Regions from separate parts of the Streptomyces sp. NPDC043896 genome, predicted to be linked through region 2. Evidence: riboswitches for the same ligand, from Rfam matches in the RefSeq annotation. Region 2 holds a riboswitch; each other region holds the start of a gene.
What was found. Region 2 has a riboswitch for cyclic di-AMP ahead of AC069X_RS07045 (M23 family metallopeptidase). Riboswitches for the same ligand answer to the same signal wherever they lie in the genome.
Positions count from the first base shown of each region.

Region 1: another riboswitch for cyclic di-AMP. It lies ahead of AC069X_RS33315 (M23 family metallopeptidase); the one in region 2 lies ahead of AC069X_RS07045 (M23 family metallopeptidase).
Region 3: another riboswitch for cyclic di-AMP. It lies ahead of AC069X_RS11405 (transglycosylase family protein); the one in region 2 lies ahead of AC069X_RS07045 (M23 family metallopeptidase).

Region 1 is NZ_JBWKEE010000031.1:44,606-51,645, forward strand. Features, by position in the region: gene AC069X_RS33305 (MBL fold metallo-hydrolase) at 1-976, opposite strand, end outside; gene AC069X_RS33310 (SGNH/GDSL hydrolase family protein) at 1,266-2,051, opposite strand; gene AC069X_RS33315 (M23 family metallopeptidase) at 2,215-3,249, opposite strand; cyclic di-AMP (ydaO/yuaA leader) riboswitch at 3,254-3,415, opposite strand; gene AC069X_RS33320 (tyrosine-protein phosphatase) at 3,733-4,554, shown strand; gene AC069X_RS33325 (aspartate aminotransferase family protein) at 4,628-6,031, opposite strand; gene hpnH (adenosyl-hopene transferase HpnH) at 6,028-7,040, opposite strand, start outside.
Region 2 is NZ_JBWKEE010000004.1:122,079-129,118, reverse strand. Features, by position in the region: gene AC069X_RS07060 (bifunctional acetate--CoA ligase family protein/GNAT family N-acetyltransferase) at 1-862, opposite strand, end outside; gene AC069X_RS07055 (HPr family phosphocarrier protein) at 1,074-1,355, shown strand; gene AC069X_RS07050 (GntR family transcriptional regulator) at 1,611-2,276, opposite strand; gene AC069X_RS07045 (M23 family metallopeptidase) at 2,500-3,303, opposite strand; cyclic di-AMP (ydaO/yuaA leader) riboswitch at 3,316-3,475, opposite strand; gene AC069X_RS07040 (M16 family metallopeptidase) at 3,694-5,061, opposite strand; gene AC069X_RS07035 (M16 family metallopeptidase) at 5,082-6,434, opposite strand; gene AC069X_RS07030 (DNA gyrase/topoisomerase IV subunit A) at 6,663-7,040, shown strand, end outside.
Region 3 is NZ_JBWKEE010000006.1:273,393-280,432, forward strand. Features, by position in the region: gene AC069X_RS11400 (transglycosylase family protein) at 1-982, shown strand, start outside; cyclic di-AMP (ydaO/yuaA leader) riboswitch at 1,258-1,429, shown strand; gene AC069X_RS11405 (transglycosylase family protein) at 1,432-2,172, shown strand; gene eno (phosphopyruvate hydratase) at 2,489-3,775, shown strand; gene AC069X_RS11415 (FtsB family cell division protein) at 3,919-4,407, shown strand; gene AC069X_RS11420 (DUF501 domain-containing protein) at 4,459-5,013, shown strand; gene AC069X_RS11425 (Ppx/GppA phosphatase family protein) at 5,010-5,981, shown strand; gene AC069X_RS11430 (NAD(P)/FAD-dependent oxidoreductase) at 6,551-7,040, shown strand, end outside.

The DNA.
Region 1 (7,040 bases), on a different contig from region 2:
GCTCGTCCCACGGGTGCGGAGCCAGGTTGAAGGTGCCCCAGTGGATCGGCAGCATCGTGCCGAGCGGGGCGCCGCCCTGGAGGTCGAGGTGGGCCCGCATGCCCTCCTCGGGGGTCATGTGGATGTCGGGCCAGTACTCCGAGTAGGCGCCGATCTGGATCATCGTGGCGTCGAAGGGGCCGTGCTCGGCGCCGATCTCCTTGAAGCCCGGGAAGTAGCCGGTGTCCCCGCTGTGGAAGATCCGGTGCTCGCCGCTGCTGACCACCCAGGAGGCCCACAGGGTGAACTGCTGGTTGCGCAGGCCGCGTCCGCAGAAGTGCCGGGCGGGGGTGGCGGTGAGGGTGAGCCCGGCGACCTCGGTGGACTCGTTCCAGTCGAGCTCGCGCAGCCGGTCCGGGGAGACTCCCCAGCGCTCCAGGTGCGCTCCGACGCCGAGCGGGACGGCGAAGACCGTGTCCGTGCGGGCCAGGGCCTTGATCGTGGGGAGGTCGAGGTGGTCGTAGTGGTCGTGGGAGATCACGACGACGTCGACGGCGCCCAGCGAGGCCAGCGGCACCGGCACGGGGTGGAGCCGCTTGGGCCCGGCGAAGGGGAAGGGGGAGCAGCGCTCGCCCCACACCGGGTCGAAGAGCACCCGGCGTCCGTCGATCTCCGCGAGCACGCTGGAGTGGCCCATCCAGGTCAGGCGCAGCCCGCTCGCCGGCGGCTTGGCCAGGTCGGCGAGGGTGGTCGGGTGGACCGGGATCGGCGCGCCGGGGTTGCGCCGGGCCCGCTGCTCCTTGTGGAAGTAGATCTTGGCGAATTCCGCCATCGACCCGGAAGGTCTGGTCCGGGCCCCGACCGGGTTCTGGAAGACGCCGTCGGCGAAGTTCGGCGAGCGCATGATCCGCTCCAGCCGTGCGCCGGTGGGGTCCGCGCCGAAGGCTTCGGGCCGCAGGGCGCGCAGCCGGGGACGCAGGGGAAGGGAGCCGGTCAAGGCGCCTCCTGGGAAGTGCGGGGCGGTGTGGGACGGGGTGGTGACGGTGCCGGGCGGGGACGGGGTGTACGTCCACGACCATCCCAACGCGCACCGGCCCCGGAGGATTCCGCCGCGCGCCGTCCGTCCCCGTGTCGTCCCCGTCACCCCGCGCCCGTCACCCCGTACCCGTCACCCCGCGCCCGGGTTCCGCGCCCCCATCCCCGAGCCCGTGCCCGTACCCGGGGGCCCGCATCCCCGAGCCCGTGCCCGAGCCCGTACGGTCACCCCGCGCCCGGCACCCGTCGGCTCACAGCGGCAGCAGGTCCGGGCGCTTGGCCTCGACGTGGTCGCCCGAGGACTCCCCGCGCAGCCGGCGGCCGATCCAGGGGACCAGGTGCTCGCGCGCCCACTGGATGTTGTCCCGGGTCACGTCCACCGATCCGCGCGGCGGGACGGGCGGCCAGGGCTGGTCCGGGTCGGCCGGGACCTCGTACCCGAGGACCTGCGCGGCGCGCAGCGCGACGCGGGTGTGCCCCTCGGGCGAGAGGTGCAGCCGGTCGTCGTCCCAGGCGCGGCGGTCCTGGACGGTCTTGAGGGACCAGAGGTCGAGCACGGGGCAGCCGTAGCGGTCGGCGATGGCGCGGACGTGGACGTTGTACGTCGCGATCTTGCCCCGCAGGTGCTTGAGGACCGGAACGCCCCGGGTGTCGAAGCCGGTGGTGATCATCACGAGGCCGACGGAGTTCGTGAGGTCGGCGACGGCCGCCTCGAACCGCTCCGCGACGTCGTCCGGGTCGCTGCCGGGGCGGATGATGTCGTTGCCCCCCGCGCAGAAGGTGACGAGGTCGGGGGCGAGCTCCTTGGCTCTCGGGACCTGGTCGGCCACGATCTGGTCGAGGATCTTGCCCCGCACGGCCAGATTCGCGTACCGGAAGTCGTGTTCGTCGCGCTGATCGGCCAGGAGTACGGCGAGCCGGTCCGCCCAGCCGAGATACGAGTCCCCGGGTCCCGGGTCCCCGACGCCTTCGGTGAAGCTGTCCCCGATCGCCGCGTACGAGCCGATGGTCTTGAGTGTCGTCTTCGTCGCTGCCACGGAACGACATCCTTCACCTTGGCAACCAACCTACGCCAACGTAATGAGGGGTTGACGGACCGTGATCTATACCACGCGGGGGATAAGGAATAAGTACACGTGGGGCCGGGACCCCCCTCGGGTCCCGGCCCCACGCGTGTCAGGGTGCCGACGGCGGGTGCCGTCAGATGCTCACGCCCTTGGAGCGGAGGTAGGCGAGCGGGTCGATGTCCGAGCCGTAGGACTGGCCCGTGCGGATCTCGAAGTGGAGGTGCGGACCGGTCGAGTTGCCGGTCGAGCCGGAGAGTCCGATGGTCTGGCCGCCGGTGACGCTCTGGCCCGCCGAGACGGACAGCGAGGAGAGGTGGCCGTACTGGGAGTACTTGCCGTCGGCGTGCCGGATGACGACCTCGTTGCCGTACGCGCCGCCCCAGCCTGCGGAAACCACGGTGCCCGCGCCGACGGCCCGGACGGTGGTGCCGGTGCTCGCGATGAAGTCGACGCCGGTGTGGTAGCCGGAGGACCACATGGCGCCGGAGGCCCGGTACCGGGTGGAGACGCCGCCGGCGACGGGGGCGGTGAAGCCGGAGGCGGCCGCGGGAGCGGCGGCCTTCTCGCTCTTGGACGCGGCGCCGGAGCCCTGCGCGGCCGTGCCGCCGGAGGTGCGGGCGGGCTTGCCGGCGGTGCTCTTGCCCGAGCTCTTCGGCGCCTGCGCCTTGCCGCCCAGGCCCTCGGAGCCGGCCGGAGCACCACTGGAGGACTCCTCGGCCGGGGCCGCAGGTGCCTTCGGGGCGGGGGCCGCGTCCTGGCCGCCGACGAGGTTCAGCTTGAGGCCCGGGTGGATGAGGGACGGGTTCTCACCGACGGCCTCGCGGTTGTCGGCGTACAGCTGCTCCCAGCCGCCGTCGAGGTGGCGCTCGGCGGCGATCTTCGAGAGGTGGTCGCCCGCAACGACGGTGTAGACGGTGGTCGCGGCGGCGGGGGCCGCGGCCGGGACCGCCTCCGGAGCCGACGCGACGGACGCCGGCGTGGCGGGCGCCGACGTGGCGGGCGCCGACGTGGCGGGCGCCGACGTGGCGGGCGCGGCGGCGGGGGCGGCCTGGGCGCCGGCGGCTCCCATCAGCGGGAGCGCGAGGGCCGCCCCGCCGGTCCCGGCGACGGCGAAGCCGCGGGATATCGAACGGGACTTCGGACGGCGGTGCTTACCCTTTCCGGGCATGGCGAATTCCTCTCCGGCGCCTGCGAGGTGAGCTGTCGGGTTCGGACTGGAGATGTCCGGCCGTACGTGCGGTGCACGGTTCGGCTTCACCCCGAGCTGCGCCGGAAGTGCTCCGGAACAGCGGACTACCTGGTTCCCCCGCTCCTGCCGCGCGCGATGGTCGGGTGCGGTTCCCGGGCGGCGGCAGGATTAGGCGGTCCACCCGGATCGCTCGCGAAGGTAATCGAGTCGGCCACCGGGCAACAAGCCGCGAATTCCCTGACGGAATCGCAGATATGGGGGATCAACGGAATTCCGGTCACCCTGTGTCCATTCCGCACCATCAACAACCGCCCTCACAAGGCAATTCGGTTCTTGCGATCAGGCACGCACGGTCACCGTATGATCTGGCTCACGGCGCTCGGCCCGATCTCGCCTCCACGTATGGCAAGTTGTTCCCAACCGGACCAATTCGGACACCACAGACCAAGCGGAGGAGTACACGTGACCCAGCAGATACCCCAGCCCCTTCCGGCGGCCCCCGACCCGGGTGCGGAGCTGACCGGAGTGCGCAACTTCCGTGACGTGGGCGGGCTGCCGACCACGGACGGACGGAGGGTCAGGCCGGGACGACTGTTTCGAAGCGGACATCTCGCACATGCCACCGAAACCGACGCAGAGTTCCTCGCCTCGCTGGGGCTGCACACCGTCTTCGACTTCCGCAACGGAGCCGACCAGGCCCTGGAGGGACCTGACGTCGAACTGCCGGGCGTGCGCAACGTGAACATCCCGCTGACGGACCCCGCCGACGGCCGGGAGTTCTGGAAGATGGTCCGCGACGGCGAGCTCGACCAGCTCCGCGGCCTCCTCGGCGAGGGCAGGGCCGCCGCCCGCATGACCGACTCCTACCGCACGATCATCCGCACCCGCACGGCCGAACACGGCCGCGTCCTGCACGCGCTCGCGCTGGACAGCGTGCCGGCGCTGATGCACTGCGCCGCGGGCAAGGACCGGGCGGGACTGTCGGTCGCGGTGACCCTGCTCGCGCTGGGCGTGGAACGCGAGGCCATCGTGGCCGACTACCTGAAGTCCAACGCCCCCCACAACCGCTACCGGGTGCGCCGGGGCAGCGACGCGCCCGAGGCCCGCTCCCCCGAGGTGATGGAGCTGCTGGCGCCGCTGTTCGACGCCCGCGCGGAGTACCTGCTCGCCGCCTTCGCGGTCGTCGACGAGCAGTGGGGCGGGGTGGAGCGCTACCTGGCCGAGGGCCTCGCACTGGCACCCGAGTCCCTGGACCGGCTGCGGGACCGGCTCCTCGAAGGCTGACCCCGGACGGCGCGACCGGCCCCGGGCGGCCGGAGGGGGCCCGTGCGGGCCCCCTCCGGCGGCGCCACCCGGTTCAGCGGTTGCCGACCGCCTGCTTCACCAGGGTCCGGCCGAAGTCCCACATCAGCCCTCCCCCGCCGTGCGCCTCGTCCATGACCTCCCGGAAGGCCCCCACGAACCGCTCCACGTCGGCCTCGTCCACGATCAGCGGCGGGATGAGCTTGATGACCTCCAGGTGGTCCCCGGAGACCTGCGTCAGGATCCGGTGCCGGCTCAGCAGCGGCACCACGACCATCTGGGCGAACAGCCCCTTGCGGGCCGCCTGGACCACCGCCCAGCGACTGCGCAGGCCCAGCGAGGAGGGCTTGCCGAACTCGATGCCGATCATCAGCCCGCGCCCGCGCACCTCGTGGAGCAGCTCGTACCGGTCCACGAGCTCGGTGAGGCGTCCGCGCAGCAGGTCGCCCATGGCCCGGGCGTTGGCCACCAGCTGCTCGTCCTCCATGACCGAGAGGACCGCCAGCCCGGCCGCCATCGCCTGCGCGTTGGAGCCGAAGCTGGCGGAGTGGACCAGCACCCGGTCCATGGAGGAGTAGACCTTCTGGAAGATCCAGTCCTTGCCCAGGGTCGCGCCGACGGGCACGTAGCCTCCGGAGAGGGCCTTGGCCACGCACACCAGGTCCGGTTCCACGCCCGGCTCGTGCTGGTACGCGTAGAAATCTCCGGTCCGTCCGAGGCCGGTCTGCACCTCGTCGGCGATGAGGAGGGCCTTGTGCCGGTGCAGGAGTTCCTGTGCGGCGCGCAGGAATCCGGGCGGCGCGGCGTGCACCCCCTTGCCCTGGACCGGTTCGACGACGAAGGCGGCGACGTCCCCGCGCGCGAGTTCGCGCTCCAGCGCCGCGAGGTCGCCGAGGGCGATCCTCGTGTCGGGGAGCAGCGGGGCGAAGCCGTCGCGGAAGCCCCCCTCGCCGTTGACGGAGAGGGAGCCGGTGGTCAGTCCGTGGAAGGCGTGGTCGCAGTAGAGGATCCTGGGGCGGCCGGTGGCGTACCGGGCGAACTTCAGGGCGGTCTCCACGGCCTCGGTGCCGCTGTTGCCGAAGAAGACCCGGTCGAGGTGGGGGCTGTACGACAGCAGCTTCTCGGCCAGCAGCCCGGGCAGGGGCTGGCAGTCGAAGCGGGTGAGGTCGGCGAGGCGGGCGTCCAGGACGTCGTGCAGGGCCTGCCGTACGACCGGGTGGTGGCGGCCCAGGCCCATCACGCCGAAGCCGGCCAGCATGTCGAGGTAGTCGTTGCCCTCCGCGTCCCAGAAGTGGGCGCCTTCGGCCCGCTCGTAGACCTTGTCGAAGCCGATGGTGTGCAGCATGCGGGGCAGCTGGTGGTTGAGGTACCGGGCGTGCAGCTCGTAGCGCTCCCCGCCGCGCTCGGCGAGCAGCGCGGCGAGGTCGAAGCCCCGCCGCGCACCCTGTCCGGTGGTCATGCCGACGCTTCCCGGTTGCTCGCCACGGTCTCGCGGGCGGCGCGCAGGGACTCCTTGAGGGAGCCCATGGTGGCGAGGACGGCGGTGGGCTCGTAGCCGCAGTGCGCCATGCAGTTCGCGCAGCGCGGGTCCTTGCCGCGGCCGTACTTGCTCCAGTCGGTGTCCTCGATGAGCTCGCGGTAGGTGGGCACGTAGCCGTCGCTCATCAGGTAGCAGGGGCGCTGCCAGCCGAAGAGCGAGTAATTGGGAATGGCCCAGGCGGTGCAGGGGAAATCGGCCTTGCCCTCGAGGAAGTCGAGGAAGAGCGGGGAGTGGTTGAGACGCCAGCGGCGGCGGTTGCCGCCGGCGAAGGCCTTCTTGAAGAGCTCCCTGGTCTGTTCGACGCCGAGGAAGTGTTCCTGGTCGGGTGCCTTTTCGTAGGCATAGGCGGGCGAGATCATCATCTCGTCGACCTGGAGGTCGTCATTGAGGAAGTTCAGCACCTCGATGATCGTCTGCGGGGTGTCGGTGTTGAAGAAGGTGGAGTTCGTGGTGACCCGGAATCCGCGGCGCTTCGCCTCTTTGATGGCTGCGACGGCCTCGTCGAAGACGCCTTCCTTGGCCACGGATTCGTCGTGGCGTTCGCGCAGCCCGTCGATGTGGACGGCGAAGGCGAAGTAGGGGGAGGGGGTGAACTTCTCGATCTTCTTCCGGAGCAGCAGGGCGTTCGTGCAGAGGAACACGTATTTGCGCCGCGCCACCAGCTGGCGCACGATCTCGTGGATCTGCGGGTGCATGAGGGGTTCGCCGCCGGCGATGGACACCATCGGAGCGCCGGACTCCAGGACGGCGCCCACGGCCTGGGCGACGGGCATGCGCTGCTTGAGCACCCCGGCCGGGTGCTGGATCTTCCCGCAGCCTTCACAGGCGAGGTTGCAGGCGTAGAGCGGCTCCAGCTCGACGATCAGCGGGAACTTCTCACGCTTGCGGAGCTTCTGTTCGAGCAGATAGGTACCGACCCTGATGGACT
Region 2 (7,040 bases):
GGACCCGGCCGGCGGGGACGGCGACGACGGCGAGGTCGACGGGGGCGCCGATGTCGGCGAGCCCGCGGTAGGCCCGTACGCCTTCCAGGAGGTCACCCTCCATGCCGGGGGCGCGGGCTTCGTTGACGGCGTAGAGGTGGCCGCGGAAGCCGCCGTCGCGCAGGTTGCGCAGGGCGGTGGCGCCCACCCCGGCGCCGGACCGGCTGACGCCGATCACCGCGACGGAGCCCGGGGCGAGGAGGCGCTGCACGGAGCGGGCCTCGGCGCGCTGTTCGCGGGCGCGCTGGACGGCGAGGGACTCGGCGGTGGGTTCGAGGTCGAGGGTGAGGTGGACGGAGCCGTCCTCGAAGCTGCGCTTCTGCTGGTAGCCGACGTCCGTGAACACCTTGATCATCTTGGTGTTGGCGGGCAGCACCTCGGCCGCGAACCTGCGGATCCCGCGCTCGCGGGCCACCGCGCCGATGTGCTCCAGGAGGGCGGAGGCGACCCCGCGGCCCTGGTGGGCGTCCTGGACGAGGAAGGCGACCTCGGCCTCGTCGGCGGGGGCGGAGGCGGGCCGCCCGTCGGGGCCGATGCGGTCGAAGCGGACGGTGCCGATGAACTCGCCGCCGATGGTCGCGGCGAGGCCGACCCGGTCCACGTAGTCGTGGTGCGTGAAGCGGCGGACGTCGCGGTCCGAGAGGCGGGGGTAGGGGGCGAAGAAGCGGTAGTACTTCGACTCGTCCGATACCTGCTCGTAGAAGCTGACCAGGCGGCCCGCGTCCTCGGTGGTGATGGGGCGGATCCGGGCGGTGCCGCCGTCGCGCAGCACGACGTCCGCTTCCCAGTGGGCCGGGTACGAGGGGTCCGACGCGGTGGTCATGGGGTCACCTTAAGGGTGGATCCGGCCGGGTGTGCGGGTGCGGTGGCCGGCCCGCTCCGCGAGCGCGCGGCGAAGGCGGCGCACCGGGGCGAACCGGTGCAAGCTGGGGAAGGTCGAACGGCGGTGGATACGGGCCGATGGTCGGTCCGAGCATTCCGGGCGGCGTGAGAGACTGGTCTAGACAACCCGTAAGAACCTGAAGGGCATCACCATGGCAGAGCGCCGCGTCAACGTCGGCTGGGCCGAGGGCCTGCACGCTCGTCCCGCCTCGATCTTCGTCCGGGCGACGACCGCCTCCGGAGTTCCGGTGACCATCGCGAAGGCCGGCGGCGACCCCGTCAACGCCGCGTCGATGCTGGCGGTCCTGGGCCTGGGCGCCCAGGGCGGCGAGGAGATCGTCCTGGCTTCCGACGCCGAGGGTGCGGACGTCGCGCTCGACCGCCTCGCGAAGCTGGTCGCCGAGGGTCTCGAGGAGCTCCCCGAGACCGTCTGACCCTTCGGGTCTCCGCAGGGAGGAAGCCGCGGCCCCCACCACCACCGGGGGCCGCGGCTTCCGTGCGTTCAGCGCTCTCCGGCCGCGCGGCGTTCAGCGCTCTCCGGCCGCGCGACGAAGGAAATGCGCGCACCCTTCCGGAGAATTCCGAAATCGGGACGGCCGACCGGAACGCCGGACCGCAATAGCGCGAAGAAGAAAATGGGCCGGCAATCCGGCGCCGCGCGAATATCCCTCCGTTGTATACGGACCCTGTTAATTCGGAGCACTCGCCGTGTTGACGGCAGGTTGCGGATTCCTCACCCGCGGCCGGTGCGCCTCGGCGGCCCGCTGCGCGTGCAGCGCGGTCAGGGTCCTGGCCCGCTCCGCGTCCCCGCGCGCGACCGCGTCCACGATCGCGCCGTGCTCCGCCCAGGACTCCACGGGCTGCGCCGGGGCCTCGACCACGTACATCCAGGCGATCTTGCGCCGGGTCTGGGTCAGCAGGGTGATCAGCCCCGGGCTGCCCGAGGCCTGGGCCAGGGTCTCGTGGAACCAGCCCCCCAGGGCCCGCAGGTCCTCCCCCTGGGCCCGCTCGGCCCGGTCCCGGCCCAGCCTGACCAGGCCGCGCAGCACCTTCAGGTGGGCGTCCGTGCGCCGGCGGGCGGCCCGGGAGGCGGCGAGCGGCTCCAGCAGCACGCGCAGCTCCAGGAGGTCGGCGGCCTCCTGCCGGGTCGGCTCGGCCACGCAGGCGCCCGCGTGCCGCCGCGTGGTGACGAACCCCTCGGACTCCAGCGTCCTCAGCGCCTCGCGGACGGGGACGCGCGAGACCCCGTAGCGGCGGGCGAGCACCTCCTCGGTCAGCCGGCTGCCCGGCCCGAAGAATCCGGAGACGATGTCGTCGCGGATCGCTGTGCACACCGAATGCGCCGGAATACGCAAGGCCGGACCTCCGCTGGTTTCGATTCGGTTTATCGTGGCCGCACTGCGACTCTATTGCAACACACGACAATCCCCGGAGAAGCCCGGAAATCGGAAACGGCCGACGGCGCCACGGCCCGTGGCCGGAGAGAGGCGGCGGACGCGGCGAGCGGAGTGCCGGAACGACGGAGAAGGCCCCGGCTCGGTGAGCCGGGGCCTTCTTCGGTGAAGCGCGTGCTGCGGGTCAGATGCCCACGCCGTGGCTGCGCAGGTAGGCCAGCGGGTTGATGTCCGTGCCGTACGTGGCGCCGGTACGGGCCTCGAAGTGCAGGTGCGGGCCGCTGGAGTTGCCGGTGGAGCCCGACAGGCCGATCTGCTGGCCCGGGGCGACGGTCTGGCCGGCGGAGACGCTCAGCGAGTTCAGGTGGCCGTACTGGGTGTACGTGCCGTCGTTGTGGCGGATCACCACGTTGTTGCCGTAGGCGCCGCCCCAGCCGGCCTCGACGACGGTACCCGCGCCCACCGCGCGCACGGAGGTGCCGGAGTCGGCGTGGAAGTCGATGCCCGTGTGGCTGCCGGAGGACCACATGCCGCCGCCCGCGCCGTACGAGGTGCTGACGTACGAGCCCTCGATGGGGGAGACGAAGGTGTTGAGGCGCTTGCGGGCCTCTTCCTTGGCGGCCTTCTCGGCGGCCTCGCGCTCGGCCTTCTCCTGGGCCTCGGCGACGCGCTTGGCCTCGGCGGCCCGCTGCTTCGCCTCGGCCTCGGCCTGCGCCTGCGCGGCGGCGGCCTCGGCGGCGCTCTGCTGCGTGGCGGCCTGGACCTCGATGTCGTCCTGCAGACCGTCGGCGACGACGATCGCGTTCTGACCGGTGTCCTCCATGGACGGGGCGCTGCTGTTGTCCGCCGCGAAGGCCGGAGCGGCCAGGGTGCCGACCACGCCCGTGGTGGCGAGGGCGGCGATGCCGGCGTAGCCGGCGGTCTTGCGGCTCAGACGGCTGGAACCACGGTGCTTACCAGAACCGGCGGCACGACTGCCAAACGCCATGAAGGGGGTGATCCTTTCCTTCCCTCTCGCCTACCGGGTTAGCTGACGGGTTCGGAGCAGGAAGGTCTCCTACGGGCCTCCTCTTGCGAGAGGGTCCGATTCACCCCAGGGACTCATGTGGGTCCCCGGCTCCCCAGGCTCGCGCCTGACGGGGACTCGGCGATCGCTGTCCGGTGCCGCGGTTGCGGCGGGTACAAACTGACGAACAGCACGGCCGACGCTAGGCGGATCATCAGTCAATCGCCAAACAGACGAGCGCTTTTGTTGCGTACGCCACACCGCATACCTGCAACCACGCCACCAAAACGGACAAAGGGGGCTCCGGTGGATGTTCCACCGGAGCCCCCTGGAAACGGGCCGGTTTCCGGCCCGTCTCGGGTCTCGCGCCGCTCAGTTGGAGACGACGGTGACCTCACCGATCCCGAGCGCCAGGACCGGCTCCTCGATCTGCGCCGCGTCGCCCACCAGGATGGTGACCAGACGGTCCACCGGGAAGGCGTTCACCACGGCCGAAGTGGCCTCCGCCGTACCGGTTTCGGCGAGCCGCGCGTACAGCCGCGCCTGGTAGTCGTCCGGCAGCTCCTGCTCCACCTGGTCGGCGAGCGTGCCCGCGACGGAGGCGGCCGTCTCGAACTTCAGGGGGGCCACGCCCACCAGGTTCTGCACCGCCACATCCCGCTCGGCGTCGGTGAGTCCGCCCTCCGCGAGGGTGCGCAGCACCTTCCACAGGTCCTCCAGCGCCGGACCGGTGTTGGGGGTGTCCACGGAGCCGCTGATGGCGAGCATCGAGGCGCCCTTGCCGTCGGCGGTGGAACGCAGCACCTGGCCGAAGGCCCGCACGCCGTAGGTGTAGCCCTTCTCCTCGCGCAGCACCTTGTCCAGGCGGGAGGTGAGGGTGCCGCCGAGGCAGTAGGTGCCGAGCACCTGCGGGGCCCAGACGATGTCGTGCCGGTCCGGCCCGATCCGGCCGATCAGCAGCTGCGTCTGGACGGCGCCCGGCCGGTCCACGATGACCACGCGGCCCGTGTCGTCGGCCGTCACCGGCTGGACGGGGCGGGGCGCGGCGGTGTCGCCGGTCCAGGCGCCCAGGGTGTCCGCCAGGAGGGCGTCCAGGTCGATCCCGGTCAGGTCGCCGACCACCACCGCGGTGGCGGTGGAGGGGCGCACGTGGGCCTCGTAGAAGGCGCGTACGGCCCCGGAGTCGATCCGCGCGACCGTCTCCTCGGTGCCCTGGCGCGGGCGGGACATGCGCAGCGTCGCCGGGAAGAGCTCCTTGGAGAGCTCCTTGGCGGCGCGGCGCTGCGGGTTGGCCAGCTCGTGCGGGATCTCGTCGAGCCGGTTGCGCACCAGCCGGTCGACCTCGCCGTCGGCGAAGGCGGGCGCGCTCAGGGCCTCGGCGAGCAGCGCGAGGGCCTTGGGCAGCCGGGAGGCCGGGACCTCCAGGGAGACCCGCAGGCCGGGGTGGTCGGCGTGGGCGTCGAGCGTGGCGCCGCAGCGCTCCAGCTCGGCGGCGAACTCCTCGGCGGAGTGCTTGTCGGTGCCCTCGGACAGGGCGCGGGCCATGATCGTGGCCACGCCGTCGAGGCCCTCGGGCTCGGCGTCCAGCGGCGCGGCGAGGTTGACCTCGACCGCCACGACCTGCTGGCCGGGGCGGTGGCAGCGCAGCAGGGTCAGGCCGTTGGGGAGCGTGGCGCGCTCGGGGGCCGGGAAGGCCCACGGCTTCGCCTCGCCGGCCTCCGGCCGCGGGTGGAAGGTCATCGTGACGGCTGCGGTGTCGCTCACTGCTCCGCCCCTTCGTTCTCGTCGTGCTGCTCGGTCTCGTGGGCCTCGGCGCCGCCCAGCGGCTCGTAGACCAGCACCGCGCGGTTGTCGGGGCGCAGCCGGGCCGCGGCCACGGCCTGCACCTCCTCGGCGGTGACGTCCAGCACCCGCTGGACGGCGGTCAGGGCGAGCTGGGGGTCGCCGAACAGCACCGCGTAGCGGCACAGTTCGTCGGCGCGGCCGGCCACCGTGCTCAGCCGGTCCAGCCACTCGCGCTCCAGCTGCGCCTGCGCGCGCTCCATCTCCTCGGCGGTGGGGCCCTCGGCGGCGAACCGGGCGAGCTCCTCGTCGACGGCCGCCTCGATGGCGGGCACCTCGACGCCGCTGGAGGTCTTGACGTCCAGCCAGCCCAGCGAGGGCGCTCCGGCCAGGCGCAGCATGCCGAAGCCGGCCGCGACGGCCGTCTGGTCGCGGCGTACCAGGCGGTTGTGCAGGCGGGAGGACTCGCCGCCGCCCAGCACCGTCAGCGCCACGTCGGCGGCGTCGCACTCGCGGGTGCCGTCGTGCGGCAGGCGGTAGGCGGCCATCAGCGCGCGGGCCGGGACCTCCTCGACGATCTCCTCGCGCAGCTGCCCGCCCATGACCTCGGGGAGGGTGCCGTCGCGCGGCGGCTGCTTGCCGTCGTGCGCCGGGATGGTGCCGAAGTACTTCTCGATCCAGGCGAGGGTCCGCTCGGGGTCGATGTCGCCCACGACCGACAGCACGGCGTTGTTGGGCGCGTAGTACGTACGGAAGAAGTTGCGCGCGTCCTCCAGGGAGGCGGCGTCCAGGTCGGCCATGGAGCCGATCGGGGTGTGGTGGTACGGGTGGCCCTCCGGGTAGGCGAGGGCGGTCAGCTTCTCGAACGCCGTGCCGTACGGGACGTTGTCGTACCGCTGGCGGCGCTCGTTCTTGACGACGTCGCGCTGGTTCTCCATGGACTCGTCGTCCAGGGCCGCGAGCAGCGAGCCCATGCGGTCCGCCTCCAGCCACAGGGCGAGCTCCAGCTGGTGCGCCGGCATCGTCTCGAAGTAGTTGGTCCGCTCGAAGCTCGTGGTGCCGTTCAGGGAGCCGCCGGCGCCCTGGACGAGCTCGAAGTGGCCGTTGCCCGGTACGCTCGCCGAACCCTGGAACATCAGGTGCTCGAAGAGGTGAGCCAGACCGGTGCGCCCCTTGACTTCGTGGCGCGAGCCGACGTCGTACCAGAGGCAGACGGCGGCGACCGGAGTGAGGTGGTCCTCGGACAGCACCACGCGCAGGCCGTTGGCCAGCCGGTGCTCGGTCGCTGTCAGGCCGCCGGAGCCGGCCTGAGCTGTGGCCGTGTGACCCATGGGCATGTGGTCCCTTCGATCGCGATGCAGAGATTTGTGTCAGACCTGCCACTGTATGCAAGCGCGCCGACAGCCGGATAAGTTCCCGGGTCACTCCCCCGCACTCCGTACGGGGGGACCCCCGGGGTCGGAGTCGGCGTTGTCGGCGCCTCGGGCCACAATGGTCCGCGTCAACCACGCCAGATCCCCCCAGTACACCCCGAACCTTGGTTAAGGAGCCGCGCAGCGATGGCCCGCCGCAGCACGAAGACCCCGCCGCCGGAGGATTTCGAGGAGAAGATCCTCGACATCGACGTCGTCGACGAAATGCAGGGCTCCTTCCTCGAGTACGCGTACTCGGTGATCTACTCCCGCGCCCTGCCCGACGCCCGCGACGGCATGAAGCCGGTGCACCGGCGCATCGTCTACCAGATGAACGAGATGGGCCTGCGGCCCGACCGGGGGTACGTCAAGTGCGCCCGCGTCGTCGGCGAGGTCATGGGCAAGCTGCACCCGCACGGCGACGCGTCGATCTACGACGCCCTCGTGCGCATGGCCCAGCCCTTCTCGATGCGGCTGCCGCTGGTCGACGGCCACGGCAACTTCGGCTCGCTCGGCAACGACGAC
Region 3 (7,040 bases), on a different contig from region 2:
GCCGCTGCTCGCCGCCACCGGCGCCAACGCGGCCGACACCGCCACGTGGGACAAGGTCGCCGACTGCGAGAGCGGCGGCACCTGGAGCGCGAACTCCGGCAGCGGTGCCTACGGCGGGCTGCAGTTCACCCTGGAGCAGTGGCGCAACGCGGGCGGACTCGCGTACGCGGAGCGCCCGGACCTCGCCAGCCGCTCCCAGCAGATCGCGGTCGCCGAGCGCGTGCTGGCCTCCCAGGGCCCCCAGGCGTGGCCGCTGTGCGCCGCCTCGGCCGGACTCACCCAGCAGGGCCCCGCGCCCGAGGTGGACCCGGGCGACAAGCTGGACCCGGGGCCCGTCGCGCCCACCCCGAGCCGGCCCGACGACTCGGTGCCGGCCACCGGCAAGGGCAAGCCCTCCACGGACTTCGGGGCCCCGACCCCGGCGCCCGGCACGCCCACCACCGGCCCGAGCGGACTGCCGGACTACCCGCTGGGCCCCTCCAGCGGACTGCCCGTCATGCCCGAGCCGGACTTCACCGTCCAGCCCTCCACCCCCGGCACGCCCACTCCCGGCACGCCCACCCCCGGCACCCCCACCCCCGGCACCCCCACGGCGCCGGGCGCCACGCCCTCCCCGGGCACCCCGACGACCCCGGCCACGCCGGGCGCCACGCCCGCCCCGGGCGTCACGCCCACCGCCCCCGCCACCCCGGGCGCCCCCACCGGCACCCCCTCCGGCACCCCGTCCGCCGAGGCGGGCGACGGCTCCGGCAAGCACCGCGGCCCGGCCGCGGTCGAGGTGCCGGCGGCACCTGGCACGGCGTCAGCGGCCCCCGCGGGCCCGACGTACACCGTGAAGCCGGGCGACAGCCTCTCGGACATCGCCAACGCCAAGGGCGTGCAGGGCGGATGGGGCGAGCTCTACAAGGCCAACGAGCAGGTCATCGGCGAGGACGCCGACCTCATCAAGCCCGGCCAGAACCTGGATCTAACCAAGAAATAGGGGGCAGTTCGGACATCCTTTAAGAGTTGAATGTCCGTTATCGTCAAATGAGACATGCATCTCTTCCTGCCAACTGGCGTGTCTCATTCCGGAACTTCCGGAAACCCGCCCCTCACCTGCACAAACGTGCTCAGGAGGAAGGCAAGTAGGCCGGTTTCTCCCCAAAATCACACGTTGAACATCGGGGAGAGACCTGTCTACCTTCTGAATCGCTCGCCACCGCGAGCTCCTTCGACCGCATCGCCGAATCCTGCCGGCGGACGGGGGGAACAGTCGTCGCGCAAGCGCCGAAGGCAGGAGCGGGGGAACCAAGGTAGGCGCCGGGAAAGGCCGTTGAGAGACGGTCCGGGTACCGGCTAGGGGTGAAGACACGCGCCGCGCCGCGTGACCGGGCACTCATCCGCCCGAACCCGACAGCTCACCTCGAAGGCGTCGGTGAGGAGAACTCCATGCTGCTTTCCGGCAAGGGCAAGCACCGTCGCGGCTCCAAGGCCGCCCGCATCGTCACGCTCGCCGGTGTCGCCGGTGTCGCCGTCGCGGCCCCGCTGATGACCGCCGGTACGGCCAGCGCCGCCACGGCCGCCGAGTGGGACAAGGTCGCCGCCTGCGAGTCCGGTGGCAACTGGTCCATCAACACCGGCAACGGCTACTACGGCGGCCTGCAGTTCTCGTCCTCCACGTGGGCCGCTTACGGCGGCAAGGCGTACGCCGCGCAGGCCAACCAGGCCACCAAGGCCCAGCAGATAGCCATCGCCGAGAAGGTCCTCAAGGGCCAGGGCAAGGGCGCCTGGCCGCACTGCGGCGTCGGCCTGTCGAAGTCCGCCTACAACGGCGGCGGCTCGACCACCCCGGCCAAGCCCGCCCCGGCGAAGCCCTCCAAGCCGGCCCCGGCCAAGCCCGCCCCGGCGAAGCCCGCTCCGGCCAAGCCGTCCACGCCGAAGGCCGACACCGAGACCAAGGGCTCCGGCTCGGGCTCCGGCAACTGGACCCCGTCCAAGCCGTCGACCCCGAAGACCGAGGCCCCGAAGTCGGGCACCGGCACCTACACGGTCAAGGAAGGCGACACCCTCGGCAGCATCGCCGACGCCAACAAGGTCAAGGGCGGCTGGGAGAAGCTGTTCGAGCTCAACAAGGACAGCGTCTCCGACGCCGACCTGATCTTCCCGGGCCAGAAGCTGAAGCTCGCCTGAATCTCCGCGTAACACTCGCTGCGCCCCGCAGCGTCCCCGCCGCCCGGCGCGTATCCCCCCACGCGCCGGGCGGCGGCATGTCGTCCGCCGGTACCCGCACAGCGGAACCGGAACACCGGCCTCCGGCATCGGACCTCCCGCGGAACGCGGAGAATCGAGGGTCCTATGTCCAGGAAGACGGGTATTCGGCCCCTTTTTCGTCCCAGGACCCGGGCGGTCGGGCAGCCCACCGCCCGAAGCCGGTTAGGCTCTAGGCGGCAGGGCCGGCCCACGGCCCACGCGCCACCGCACACCCAGCGTCACATCCCAGAAGGAGATGCTCGTGCCGTCCATCGACGTCGTCGTAGCCCGGGAAATCCTGGACTCCCGAGGCAACCCCACGGTCGAGGTCGAGGTGGGCCTCGACGACGGCAGCACCGGCCGTGCTGCCGTTCCGTCCGGCGCCTCCACCGGTGCCTTCGAGGCCATCGAGCTCCGCGACGGTGACCCCAACCGTTACATGGGCAAGGGCGTGGAGAAGGCCGTCCTCGCCGTCATCGAGCAGATCGGCCCGGAGCTCGTCGGCTACGACGCCACCGAGCAGCGCCTGATCGACCAGGCCATGTTCGACCTGGACGCCACCGACAACAAGGGCTCCCTCGGCGCCAACGCCATCCTCGGCGTGTCCCTCGCCGTCGCCCACGCCGCGTCCGAGGCCTCGGACCTCCCGCTGTTCCGCTACCTCGGCGGCCCGAACGCGCACCTGCTGCCCGTTCCGATGATGAACATCCTCAACGGTGGGTCGCACGCCGACTCCAACGTCGACATCCAGGAGTTCATGATCGCCCCGATCGGCGCGGAGTCCTTCTCCGAGGCGCTGCGCTGGGGTGCCGAGGTCTACCACACCCTCAAGAAGGTCCTGCACAACAAGGGCCTCTCCACCGGCCTGGGCGACGAGGGCGGCTTCGCCCCGAACCTGGAGTCCAACCGCGCCGCGCTCGACCTCATCATCGAGGCCGTCAAGCAGGCCGGCTACACCCCGGGCAAGGACATCGCGCTCGCGCTCGACGTCGCCGCGTCCGAGTTCTACAAGGACGGCAAGTACGAGTTCGAGGGCCAGTCCCGCTCGGCCGCCGAGATGACCGACTACTACGCCGAGCTCGTCGAGGCGTACCCGCTGGTCTCCATCGAGGACCCGCTGTTCGAGGACGACTGGGCCGGCTGGAAGACCATCACCGACCGCCTGGGCTCCAAGGTCCAGATCGTCGGCGACGACCTCTTCGTCACCAACCCCGAGCGCCTCGCCCGCGGCATCGAGGAGGGCTCCGCGAACGCCCTGCTCGTGAAGGTGAACCAGATCGGCTCCCTGACCGAGACCCTCGACGCCGTCGAGATGGCCCAGCGCAACGGCTTCAAGTGCATGATGTCGCACCGCTCCGGCGAGACCGAGGACGTCACCATCGCCGACCTCGCCGTCGCCGTGAACTGCGGCCAGATCAAGACCGGCGCCCCGGCCCGCTCGGACCGCGTCGCCAAGTACAACCAGCTGCTGCGCATCGAGGAGATCCTCGACGACGCCGCCGTGTACGCGGGCCGCTCCGCCTTCCCGCGCTTCAAGGGCTGACACGGCCCCGAGGGCTGACGCCGCCTCAGGGCGGCACCCCGGGGGGACACCCCTGGGGTCCCAGCCTCCGTACGTCCCCGCACTCGGTCCCGTACCGTGTGCGGGGACGTATTGCGTAGTGCGCGCACAGGGGAGGCGGGGTTATGGCCGGGAACCGGGATCGGTTCTCCACCTTCTCGACGGCGACCCGGCTCAAACAGCTCGGCGAACGGACCGCGGCCCACGTCTACCGCTCGCAGTCCCGCCGGCACATCCGCCGCAGCCGGCTCACCGGCCGCGCGGCACTGCTGGTCCTCGTCCTCTGTACGCTGGTCGTCGCCCTCGCGTATCCGATGCGCCAGTACGTCTCCCAGCGCTCGGAGATCACGGACCAGCAGCGGGCCGCCGACACCGCGCGCAAGCGCCTCGAACAGCTCCGCGACGAGAAGGCCCGCTGGCAGGACCCCGCCTACGCGGAGCAGCAGGCGCGCAGGCACCTGCACTTCCTGCGCCCGGGGGAGATCGGCTACATCATGACCGACCCCGGCGCCGCGGCCCCGGAGCACCGCCGCGGCGGCCAGGACGGTTCCGACCGCCCCTGGTACTCCAACGTCTGGGACGGCGTCGACAAGGCCGACCGCCCCGGCGAATGACCCACTGACCCACCCATCACGCACGACCGAACGAAGAGACTTCCTCCAGGCATGCAGACGCCCCCGCCCCAGACCGACCGGACCGAGCCGACCGACGCGGACATCGAGGCGTTCGAGCAGCAGCTCGGCCGCCCGCCGCGCGGGCTGCGCGCCATCGCGCACCGCTGCCCCTGCGGCCAGCCGGACGTCGTCGAGACCGCACCCCGGCTGCCCGACGGCACCCCCTTCCCCACGCTGTACTACCTGACGTGCCCGCGCGCGGCCTCCGCGATCGGCACCCTGGAGGCCAACGGCGTGATGAAGGAGATGCAGGCCCGGCTCGCCGAGGACCCGGAGCTCGCCGCCGCGTACCAGAAGGCGCACGAGGACTACATCGAGCGCCGTGACGCCATCGAGGTGCTCCAGGGCTTCCCGAGCGCCGGCGGCATGCCGGACCGGGTGAAGTGCCTGCACGTGCTCGTGGGCCACTCGCTGGCCGCCGGCCCCGGGGTGAACCCGTTCGGCGACGAGGCACTGGCCATGCTGCCGGAGTGGTGGGCCAAGGGCGCCTGCGTCACCCCGTGCGGGGAGAAGAAGGAAGAGGAGACCGGGGAGGGCGCCGCATGACCCGGGTCGCGGGCATCGACTGCGGTACGAACTCCATCCGCCTCCTCGTCGCCGACTACGACCCGGCCACCGGGGAGCTGGTGGAGCTCGACCGCCGGATGGTCATCGTCCGGCTCGGCCAGGGCGTGGACAAGACCGGCCGACTGGCCCCGGAGGCCCTGGAGCGCACCTTCGCGGCCTGCCGCGAGTACGCCGGGGTGATCAAGGAGTTCGGCGCCGAGCGGGTGCGCTTCGTGGCCACCTCGGCCTCGCGCGACGCGGAGAACCGGGACGAGTTCGTCCAGGGCGTCCTGGACATCCTCGGCGTCGAGCCGGAGGTGATCTCCGGGGACCAGGAGGCGGAGTTCTCCTTCACCGGCGCCACCAAGGAGCTCGTCGCGCACGAGCACCTGGAGCGGCCGTTCCTGGTGGTGGACATCGGCGGCGGCTCGACGGAGTTCGTCGTCGGCGAGGACCACGTCCGGGCGGCCCGCTCGGTCGACGTGGGCTGCGTCCGGATGACCGAGCGCCACCTGGTGGTGGACGGCCAGGTCACCGACCCGCCGTCGGAGGCGCAGATCGCCGCCATGCGGGCCGACATCGAGACGGCGCTGGACCTGGCCGCCGAGACCGTCCCGCTGGCCGAGGCCCGCACGCTGGTGGGCCTGGCGGGTTCGGTGACCACGGTCGCCGCGATCGCCCTGGGCCTGGACGAGTACGACTGGTCGCGGATCCACCACTCCCGGATCTCCTACGAGCAGGTCCGCGAGATCAGCGACCGCATGCTGACCTCCACCCACGCCGAGCGCGCCGCCATCCCCGTGATGCACCCGGGGCGGGTCGACGTGATCGGCGCGGGCTCCCTCGTGCTGCTCGCGATCATGGAGCGGATCGGCGCCACCGAGGTCGTGGTCTCGGAGCACGACATCCTGGACGGCATCGCGATCAAGACCGCGGAAGAGGCGGAGGCGGGCGAGGGCGGGTCCTGACCCGCCGCCCCGCCCCCTCGCGCCGGAGGGCCCCCGCACCGCGCGGGGGCCCTCCGGCGTTTCGAGCGTTTTCCGGTCGGCCGTGCAGCGGTCGTCGTGCGGTCCTGTGGCTGAACATCGCGTTCCGCCCGACGGGTGGCTGGTGGGAGGGGGGAGGAGCCCCGGTGCGGTGGTGGTGCGAGGGCAGTGCGGGGCCCCCGGTACGGCCGAAATGGCCCCTGCGGGCACGAGGTTCGTGAAGTTCTTCACAAGGAAAAAGCGCCGACCGGGTCAACAAGAGGGCTCTCGGGCCCCTTCTCGGGGGTCGCAGGGCCGTTTCGGCATCTGTTTGTGCGATGCGGGGCCGCGACGGGTTTCGTATCAGAGGTATGGACGAAGCCCAGTGGTCCAGTCCGGTTGAGGCCTTGGAGGCCTGTTCAGGACGGGTGCACAACGACTCCCGTTACATGTTGGTTCCCGTTGCGCGCCATGATCTGGGTCACGCGGGCCGCGCAGTGTAGCAGAGGCCCTGCCGCACCTTGTGAAGGGGCTCACGAGCGTCACCCCTTGGGGTGCTGGATACTCGTTCCATGAGCACCACGGAGCGTCCCAGGATCCTCGTAGTAGGAGGTGGGTACGTAGGCCTGTACGCGGCCAAGCGCATCATGAAGAAGATGCGCTACGGCGAGGCGACCGTCACGGTCGTCGACCCGCGGTCGTACATGACCTACCAGCCCTTCCTCCCCGAAGTGGCCGCAGGCAACATCTCGCCTCGGCACGTCGTCGTCCCGCTGCGACGCGTGCTGCCCAAGGCTGAGGTTCTCACCGGCCGGGTCACCACCATCGACCAGGACCGCAAGGTCGCCGTCGTCACGCCGCTGGTCGGCGAGGCGTACGAGCTGCCCTTCGACTACCTGGTGATCGCGCTCGGCGCCGTCTCCCGCACCTTCCCGATCCCCGGCCTGGCCGAACAGGGCATCGGCATGAAGGGCGTGGAAGAGGGCATCGGCCTGCGCAACCACGTCCTCGAGCAGCTCGACAAGGCCGAGTCCACGACGGACGAGAACGTCCGCCGCAAGG